Regions from separate parts of the Mesorhizobium sp. M1006 genome, predicted to be linked through region 1. Evidence: predicted binding sites of a transcription regulator. Region 1 holds the regulator's gene; each other region holds the start of a gene.
The links. The regulator LexA, encoded in region 1, represses DNA repair genes until DNA is damaged. The targets are predictions, from matches to a motif close to TGTTCNNNNTGTGTTCNG.
Positions count from the first base shown of each region.

Region 2: NKH60_RS09245 (DNA recombination protein RmuC) is a predicted target of LexA. The motif match lies at 1,462-1,479, and genes of this name have one in related genera.
Region 3: parE (DNA topoisomerase IV subunit B) is a predicted target of LexA. The motif match lies at 1,796-1,813, and genes of this name have one in related genera.

Region 1 covers NZ_JAMYMZ010000011.1:127,355-130,634, reverse strand. The annotation lists partial or broken gene kynU (kynureninase) at 1-1,051, opposite strand, end outside; gene lexA (transcriptional repressor LexA) at 1,499-2,233, shown strand; gene NKH60_RS13445 (ComEC/Rec2 family competence protein) at 2,227-3,280, opposite strand, start outside.
Region 2 covers NZ_JAMYMZ010000007.1:147,922-151,201, forward strand. The annotation lists gene fmt (methionyl-tRNA formyltransferase) at 1-861, opposite strand, end outside; gene def (peptide deformylase) at 878-1,408, opposite strand; gene NKH60_RS09245 (DNA recombination protein RmuC) at 1,512-2,774, shown strand; gene NKH60_RS09250 (GFA family protein) at 2,814-3,218, opposite strand.
Region 3 covers NZ_JAMYMZ010000008.1:150,600-153,879, reverse strand. The annotation lists gene gcvP (aminomethyl-transferring glycine dehydrogenase) at 1-368, shown strand, start outside; gene NKH60_RS10420 (GGDEF domain-containing protein) at 441-1,610, opposite strand; gene parE (DNA topoisomerase IV subunit B) at 1,884-3,280, shown strand, end outside.

The sequences.
Region 1 (3,280 bases):
CATGCTCATGCATGAATGAAATCTGGCTGCCGCGTTTTTCCCCATCGCGCGTGCTTTCGAGCGTGAGCCCGTAAGTGCCGCACTTTGCCTCGACAAGCTCGATGAACAGATCCGCCAGCGCGATGCTCTTCTTGCGCACCGCCGTCATGTCGACATCGTTCCAGATGTCGAGCGCGCCCTTCAGCGTGCGCATCGACAAGACCGGCTGCGTGCCGCACAGAAACCGGCGGATGCCGGTGCCGGCCGCATAGCCTGGCTCGAAGGCGAAGGGCCGTGCATGGCCCCACCAGCCGGTGAGCGGCTGCTGGATGTAGGAAAGATGCCGCTCAGCCGCATAGATGAAGGCAGGCGCGCCCGGGCCGCCATTCAGATATTTGTAGGTGCAGCCAACGGCAAAATCGGCGTTTGCCTTGTCGAGCTCGACTGGCATCGCGCCGGCGGTGTGGCAGAGATCCCAGACGATCATCGCCCCGGCTTCCTGAGCCCTGCGCGTCAGCGCCGGCATGTCGCGCAGTTCGCCCGACTTATAGTTGACGTGGTTGACCAGCACCACGGCGGTGCGTTCGTCGATCAGCTCTTCGATGGTCGGCGCGTCGACCCCCGAGAGGCGCAGCAGCGTATCTTTTCGCGTCGAAACCACACCCTCGGCCATGTAGAGGTCCGTCGGAAAACTATCGCCCTCGGCGACGATGACCTGCCGCTCCGGTCGCATGGCCATGGCGGCGTGCAGCAGCTTGTAGATGTTGACCGATGTCGTGTCGCAGACCACCGTCTGGCCGGCCGCGGCACCGATCAGGCGCCCGAGCTGGTCGCCAAGTTCAAGCGGCATGTTGAACCAGCCGGCCGTGTTCTATGCGCGGATGAGATCATGCGACCATTCTTCGGTCGCGGCCTTGTGCAGTTCATCGAAAGCGGCACGTGAAGCAGCTCCTAGCGAATTGCCGTCGAGATAGATCACTCCTTGCGGCAACACAAAGCGGTCGCGCATCGCGCGCAGCGGATCCGCGGCATCCATCGCCTTTATGGCCACGAGATCGGGAATTCCTGTCATGATTTGTCTGCTCCCCCAAGATCCAACGCAACGCCGGACACGCATCGACTGTTCTTCCACTACCTGGTTGCGCGCAGCAAGGCTCCACCGGCGAGAAGCAGCCTGACCAGGCGGTGGAAACTGGGACTTAACCCCAGGTTGGCGTTTTGAGTTCGTTTCGTTCACGGTGCATCGACCAAACCGCACAGTCGATACGGGTTCAATTCCGTGCCTTTTGCCGACCGACGGCCGATGCCAGTGCTGCCTTCTAGGAGGCCAGAAGGGCGCAAACGAAAGCAGAATCAAGGCGATGAGGCTCGCGGCGGTGAAAATGCGGTACGCCGGTAGGGGACGTCGTTTGTTTCCCGAGCCTTAACGCATTCATTAAACTTTAAACAGTTGCGGAACACAACTGGAACAGATAGTGTTTGTTCTGGGTTTGTTTTTCTGATTCTGTTGGGGGTCGCTATGCTGACACGCAAACAACACGAACTGCTTATGTTCATCCACGAAAGGTTGAAGGAAAGCGGTATCCCGCCTTCATTCGACGAGATGAAGGAAGCGCTCGACCTGGCTTCCAAATCCGGAATCCACCGGCTGATTACGGCGCTGGAGGAGCGCGGCTTCATTCGCCGTTTGCCCAACCGGGCCCGTGCGCTGGAGGTGCTACGCCTGCCTGACTCGATCGCCCCCGGCCTCAATGCGGCACGCAAGTTCTCGCCGAGTGTCATCCAGGGCAGTCTTGGGCAAGGCGCCCCTCGGCAAGGCAAGCCGACATCGTCGCGCGTGCCCGCAGCCGGAAATGACGACGATGTCGTCGCCGCCGTTTCGATCCCGGTGATGGGCCGCATCGCTGCCGGTGTGCCGATCGACGCCATCCAGCACCAGACGCATTCGATTTCGGTGCCGCCGGATATGATCATGGGCGGCGAGCATTATGCGCTTGAGGTCAAAGGCGATTCGATGATCGAGGCCGGCATTTTCGACGGCGACACGGTGATCATCCGCAATGCCGATACGGCGAGCCCCGGTGAGATCGTGGTGGCACTGGTCGACGAGGAGGAAGCGACGCTGAAGCGGTTCCGCCGCAAGGGCGCCTCGATCGCCCTGGAAGCCGCCAATCCGGCCTACGAGACGCGCATCTTCGGACCAGACAGGGTCAAGGTGCAGGGCAAGCTCGTCGGACTGATCCGCCGCTACTGAGCTCCGCCCTTGGCGCCGGCTTTGGGGTTGTCGGCCCGGCGGTATGGCGGCAGGCCCCGTGCCGCGCGTGAAAATTTCCGCTGCACGTGCCAGGGCCGGTATGATTTTTCGACGGCGAAGCGGATCTCGGCGCGTGTTGCCGCTTGTGGATCGAAATAGACGGCGGCACTTCCCGCGCGCGCCAGTTGCCGTTTGGTGACGACGAGGACCAGCCGGTCGTAGTAGCAGGGGTTATGGGCGGTGGCGTCGTCGATGACGATCAAGCTGGCAAAGGCGCAGGCTGGCCGCGCAGTATCGCGGTCCTTGGCTTGCGCGATGATCGCGCCGGATGGATGCCTGGCAAGGCAGAGGCCGTCCGTGCAAATGAACGGCATGCCCGGCGGTAGGTCGGCCGGATCGGCAATGTCGAATTGCGGGTCGTTCTTTCCAGGTGTTTCCGGCGCGACGATAGCCTCTGATGTGAGCGCGCGTTTCCAGTTGTCGATGGTGAACTCATTCGGGCGTGCCCGGTTGACCGCGAGTTCACCGCTGCCGATCGGCAGCGCGACCAGCCGTGCGTCCTCCGAGACCAATACGTCGGGTATGCGTGTCTGCGTTGTCGTCAGCAAGCCGGCGAGCGCAAAAGGAAGTGCCGCCAGCCGCAACCACGTCGTCGCCATGCTGGCAATGACGAGGGCGATCGTCACCAGAAGGACGGATCTCAGCGAAATCAGCCCGACCGCATCGATCGGCGAGCGCTCCGAGATCCACCCGGACAGGGCGATCATCGCCGTCAGCCCCTTGCCCATGACATAGAGAAAAGGGCCATCCGCACCGAACGGCATCGCCAGCGCGCTGAGAACGGCGAAGGGCATGACGACCAGTGACACGATGGGCATGATGGCCAGATTGGCGAACAGGCTGAGCGGCGCCACGCGCTGGAAATGCCATATGGCGAAAAGCGCCGTGGCGCTCCCTGCAATGATCGAGGTCATCGCCAGACCGCACATGCCCAGCAGGACCTTTCGAGTGGCAAAGCGTAGCGGCGACTGCCGCGGCGGCGGCGTG
Region 2 (3,280 bases), on a different contig from region 1:
GCCCGCACGTTGAACTTCGACCGGCCTGATCGCGCCTGACCCGCAGGCGACCGTCAGCCGGTCATCGAGAATTCCTCCCGGTTCGCCGGCGCCTTGCGAGAGCGTCGAGCGAAGCAGTTTCAGCCGTTCCACGCGGCCGCCGATTTCGGCCTCGCACCATGCACCGGGAAAGGGCGACAGGCCGCGAATCTGGTTGTGCACGTCGCCGGCAGGTCGCAGCCAGTCTATGCGAGTCTCCGATTTATCGATTTTCTTGGCGTAGGTCACCCCCACCTCCGCCTGTGTGGTAAATGTCAGCGTATTCCGCTCCAGCCGTTCGAGCGCTTGCACTATCAGCGAAGCACCCAAGACCATCAGCCGATCGTGCAGATCGCCGGCCGTCATGTCGGGTCCAATGGCGCATTTTTCAACCATTGCCACCGGGCCGGTGTCGAGGCCTTCCTCCATCCGCATCACCATCATGCCCGTTTCGGTATCGCCGGCCATGATGGCGCGCTGGATAGGGGCAGCGCCGCGCCAGCGCGGCAGCAGCGATGCGTGGCCGTTGAGGCAACCGAGCCGCGGCGCCTCGAGAATGGGTTTGGGGAGGAGCAGCCCGTAGGCGACGACCACGGCGACGTCGGCACCTAAGGCGCGGAACGCCTCCTGCTCCGCCTCGCCCTTCAGCGACACCGGCGACCGCACCTCGATGCCAAGCCGCTCCGCCTCGCGCTGCACCGGCGACGGCGTCAGTTCGAGCCCGCGCCGGCCGCCGGCGCGCGGCGGCTGCGTGTAGACGGCTGCCAACTCGTGCCCGGCCCCGGCAATCGCCCGCAGCGTCGGCACGGAGAATTCGGGCGTACCCATGAAGATGACACGCAGGGGCATTCGTCGACGCCTACCCCACCATCTTGCCCGGCGCCTTGTCCCTGGCGAGCTTCTTGAATTTCTTGACCACCATGTCGCGCTTCAGCTTGGAGATGTAATCGATGAACAGCACGCCGTTGAGGTGGTCGATTTCATGCTGCAGGCAGGTCGCCATCAGCCCCTCGGCCTCGATCTCCTGCAGCTTGCCGTCGCGGTCGAGAAACTTCACCCGCACCGCCGCCGGACGCTCGACCTCGGCATAGTAATCCGGGATCGACAGGCAGCCTTCCTCGTAGACCGAACGCTGGTCGGAGCTTTCGAGGATTTCGGGATTGATGAAGACGTGCGGTGCCGGCGTCTCGTCCTCTTTGGCCAGGTCGATCACCAGCATGCGCAAGGGTTCGCCGACCTGGATCGCTGCGAGGCCGATGCCGGGCGCGTCATACATGGTGTCCAGCATGTCGCCGGCCAGTTTGCGCAAATCCCCGTCGACACGCTCGACCGGTTTTGAAACCTGACGCAGGACGGGATCGGGAAGGATGATAAGCGGCTTGATCGACATGGCGTCTCACCTAAGACCTCGCAGGAAAAGCGTCAACCGGGGCGCCTTCGGGTCGTTCACGTTTTGATCTGTGCTGGCAGACCGAATCATCTATGCTGTCGACATGAACGATCTGGCCACCATCCTGTCCGAACCTGTCGCCCGCCTAGGCGCCACCACGATCACGCTCGGCCATGCCCTGGGTTTCGGCGCAATGCTGTTCCTTGGACTGTTCGTGGCGCTCGTCGTTGCGCTCTGGCGATCGGCCAAGGCGCGTGCAGTGGCGGCCGCCGAAGCCGCCGACCACGCCCGCGACGCCGAGGTGCGGATGGCCGGCATCTTGGCAAGCCAGGCGGAAATGCAGGGCCGCATGGGCGCCATCGCCGAAGTGTTCGGGGCGCGCCAGGCGGAACTGACACAGTCGATCGGCCAGCGTCTCGATGCCATGACCGGCCGCCTGGGCCAGACCATGACCGAGCAGACGAGATCGACGCATGAGAGCCTCGCCAAGCTGCAGGAACGGCTGGCGGTCATCGATATCGCGCAAGGCAACATCCAGTCGCTGGCCGGCCAGGTCGTGCAATTGCAGGCGATCCTTTCCAACAAGCAGACGCGCGGCGCCTTCGGCCAGTCGCGTATGGAAGCCATCGTCGCCGACGGATTGCCGCACGGCGCCTATGAATTCCAGGCGACCTTGTCGAATGGCAGCCGGCCCGACTGCCTGGTGAAGATGCCGAACGGCGCACCGTCGCTTGCCATCGATGCAAAGTTTCCGCTCGAGGCCTGGAATGCCATCCGGGCCGCCGAAGGCGCCGAACTGCAGAAGACCGCCGCACAGGCTTTCCGCCGCGACATCGAGGTGCATGTCCGCGATATTTCCGAAAAATACCTGATCCAGGGCGAGACGCAGGACACCGCCTTCATGTTCGTGCCTTCGGAATCGGTGTTCGCCGAAATCCACGAGAATTTCGAGGCCGTTGTCCAGAAGGCGCATCGCTCACGGATCGTCATCGTCTCGCCATCGCTTTTGATGCTGTCGATCCAGGTCATCCAGGCGATCCTCAAGGATGCCCGCATGCGCGAGCAGGCACACCTGATCCAGGGCGAGGTTATCCGGCTGATGGAAGACGTCTCCCGGCTAGACGAGCGGGTGCGCAAATTGCAGACGCATTTTGGCCAATCGGCCAAGGATATCGACGACATTCTGGTCTCGACATCGAAGGTGACCAGGCGCGGACAAAAGATCGAGGCGCTGGAGTTTGGCGTGCAGCCGGCGGAGGACACCGCTGGTTCGAATGGCAGCGGAGCAAAAGCGGAAAGCAGCCCGCGCGTCGCCGATTCGAAAACCGGGCAGTTGAGGCTAAGGGTCGTCGAAGGCGACGATTGAGAGCTGCGCCGGAACCGGAGGCTTCGCCCCGGTCTGGCGCTACTGCTCCTCGATGATGGTTGTGCCTTCGAATTCCGGCAGCCAATGCAGCGCCGAGCGGTGCCAGATCTGCTTTCTCGGCACCAGTTGCTCGCGCTGCCGTGCCGTGCCGACCCTGATACCGTAAACCTTCGGTCCCTCGCCCGCCGACGTGGCGTAGAGATGCGAGCCGCACTCACCGCAAAATGCCTGGGCGCGCTTGGCGCCGCTCGAACCGGTCTTGATGTAGATCTTCGGCGTGCCCTTGGTGATCCTGTAATTGTCCTCGGACGCCGGCACGGTGACGCGAAAGGCCGTTCCGGTTAGCTTCTGACAATCGATGCAGTGACAAATGGTGGTCTTTTCCGGATCGACTTCGGCCTCGTAAGTGATAGCGCCACAATGACACGCGCCGTCGATTTTCATCTTCGTTCCTCCTGGAGCTTTTGCCCGCAATCATAACCGGGACTGCCCGATGGCGCAGCCAT
Region 3 (3,280 bases), on a different contig from region 1:
CGCCGACCATGTCGTTCCCGGTCGCCGGCACGCTGATGGTCGAGCCGACCGAGTCCGAGCCCAAGCGCGAGCTGGATCGTTTCTGCGAGGCCATGATCGCCATAGCCGGCGAGGCAGCCAAGGTGGCGAAGGGCGAATGGCCGTTGGCCGACAATCCTCTGGTCAACGCTCCGCACACCGCCGCCGAGGCATTGGCCGGCCAGTGGACCCATCCCTATTCGCGTCTGGAGGCAGCCTATCCAGCCGGCGATGCCGACACGGCGGCAAAGTACTGGCCGCCCGTATCGCGCATCGACAATGTCGCCGGCGACCGCAACCTCGTCTGCTCCTGCCCGCCGCTGTCGGAATATCTGGGTGCGGCGGAATAGATCATGATCCCGAAAAATGGAATCCCGGTTTTCGGACAAGATCATGGTCTAACAAGCAGATAGAAACCTCAATCAGGCAGAACGCAAGGCCGGCCCGTCGGCCTTGCTCGCCCGGTCCCGGACGACGACGCGATTTCGCCCGGCGCGCTTTGCCGCATAGAGTGCTGCGTCGGCTTCGGCCAGCACATCGTCGAGACCGGTGCCGTTTGTTCCGCCAAAGCCGATGCCGCCGCTGACTGTGCTTCGCAATGGACCGAGTTGGGTGGCCACGACTTCCGTGCCGAAGGCGACGCTGATCTTGCTCGCAATGTCATAGGCCTTCTCTTCCGTCATCCGCGACATGACGAGCACGAATTCCTCGCCGCCCAACCGGAAGGCGTCGACGCCGGTCCGGGCGTATTTCCTGATGACAGCGGCAAAGCGGCACAGAACCTGGTCGCCGACCGGGTGACCGAATACGTCGTTCGTCCTCTTGAAATGGTCAAGGTCGAACATGGCGACGGACATGAACGGACCGAAGACCCGCTCGCCGTAGAGTGCCGTCAACGCCCGCCGATTCATCAGCCTGGTCAACGGATCGGTCATCGTCTCGGCCTTCAGTTCGATCTGCGCCTGCAAATGGTGCAGGGAGAGCGTCAATGCGCCGAGCCCGGTCATGCAGGCGACGGCTACGACGGAATTCACCCGCTCGGCCCAATTGTCGGGCGCAACACCCAGCACCCATTGGCCCTTGACCAGCAGGACCGCGCCGCAAAGTCCGAACGACAGGGCACAGACGCCGCTCAGGAACGAGACGACCAGCAATATCCGGCGATCGTGACCACCCTCAATCCAGAACATCGCCCCGATAAGCGAGAGTAGCGCCGTTACCGTCGCGTAGGTGACAATGAAGCCTACACCATCAAACCCGAGATACGTCGCGCCTGTGCAAACAGCCATCGCAATCAAGGTCGGCAAGATGGCGCGCCTGTAGTCGCCTATGCCGAGGTATTGCATGGCCGACAGGCAGATGATCAGGAAGCCGAGGCTGAGCAGCGCAAGCACGATCTGGCAAAGCCAGGCGCTTGGATCCCTGGTGTAATGCCAGAACAACACCACATGTGCGACGAGCACGAGAATGCCACACGCCACCGTCAGCACAAAGCGTGCCTGTGGCGCGCTGAACCAGATGGCAAACATGGTGATGCTAAGGCACGTGCCCGACAGCGCCGCCGCGAGCAGGAGCGAACTGTAATCCAACATGCTTAAGCGACAGCCTCTTGAGGGTTTCGCTGCATTATAGGTCAGCGACAGTCCGCAAATACCGTTTTTTCAGCCAATCTTGCGGCGTAACCTTCGGACAGGGTTTACAAAGCGTCGATGCTCCACCCTCGACCCCATTTCCGCCGCTTGGTTGTCGAATGGTTTTGCAGTAAGAGGCCCTATCCTCGAACGTAACAGGAACCTCCGTCGCCTGCCCGCCAAAAGCGTGGCAGTATCGGGTGGTGATTCGCAGCATCGGAATCCAGGACCGGCATGGACGACAATAACGATCTTTTCGCCAAATTCGACAAGCAGCCGCAACCGGCTCGCGCCGCCGCGCGCCCGGCCGACCCGCTGGTGCAGGCGGCGAAGCGGCCGGCGCCCCGCGACGCCAGCGAGAGCTATAGTGCCGCCGACATCGAAGTGCTGGAGGGGCTGGAGCCGGTGCGCCGCCGCCCGGGCATGTACATTGGCGGCACCGACGACAAGGCGATGCACCATCTGTTCGCCGAGGTCATCGACAATTCGATGGACGAGGCGGTCGCCGGCCATGCGACCTTCATCGATGTCGAGCTTTCCGCCGACGGATACCTGTCCGTCACCGACAACGGCCGCGGCATTCCGGTCGATCCGCACCCGAAATTCAAGAAGCCGGCGCTCGAACTCATCATGACGACGCTGCATTCAGGCGGCAAGTTCGACAGCAAGGTTTACGAGACGTCCGGCGGCCTGCACGGTGTCGGCGTTTCCGTGGTCAACGCGCTGTCCGACCATCTCGAGGTCGAGGTGGCGCTGGGAAGGAAACTTTATCGGCAAAAGTTCTCGCGCGGCATTCCTGTGACCGGCCTGGAGCAGCTCGGCGAGGTGCACAACCGCCGCGGCACGAAGATCCGCTTCCATCCAGACGAGCAGATTTTCGGCAAGGGCGCTGCTTTCGAGCCGACGCGGCTCTACCGCATGGCGCGGTCAAAGGCTTATCTGTTCGGCGGTGTCGAAATCCGCTGGACCTGCGACCCGTCGCTGATCAGGGAAAAGGACACGACGCCGGCCAAGGCAGAATTCCATTTTCCGGGCGGCCTCAAGGATTATCTGAAAGCCTCGCTCGGCGATGAATTCCAGGTGACCCGTGAAATGTTTGCCGGTAAGAGCGAGAAGCAGGGTGGCCACGGTTCGCTCGAATGGGCGGTAACCTGGTTCGGCGGCGACGGTTTCATCAATTCCTATTGCAACACCATTCCGACCGCCGAAGGCGGCACGCATGAGGCCGGCTTCCGCAACGTCCTGACGCGCGGCTTGCGCGCTTATGCCGACCTGGTCGGCAACAAGCGCGCCTCGATCGTCACTTCCGAGGATGTGATGATCTCGGCGGCGGGCATGCTGTCGGTGTTCATCCGCGAACCGGAATTCGTCGGCCAGACCAAGGACAGGCTGGCGACGATCGAGGCGATCCGCATCGTCGAAAGCGCCATCCGCGACCCGTTCGACCACTGGCTGGCCGACAATCCGCAGGAGGCTTCGAAACTGCTCGAATGGGTGATCGCGCGCGCCGACGAGCGGGTGCGCCGCCGCCAGGAAAAGGAAGTGTCGCGCAAGAGTGCGGTGCGCAAGCTGCGCCTGCCCGGCAAGCTCGCCGACTGCACGCAGAATGCCGCCGCCGGTGCCGAGTTGTT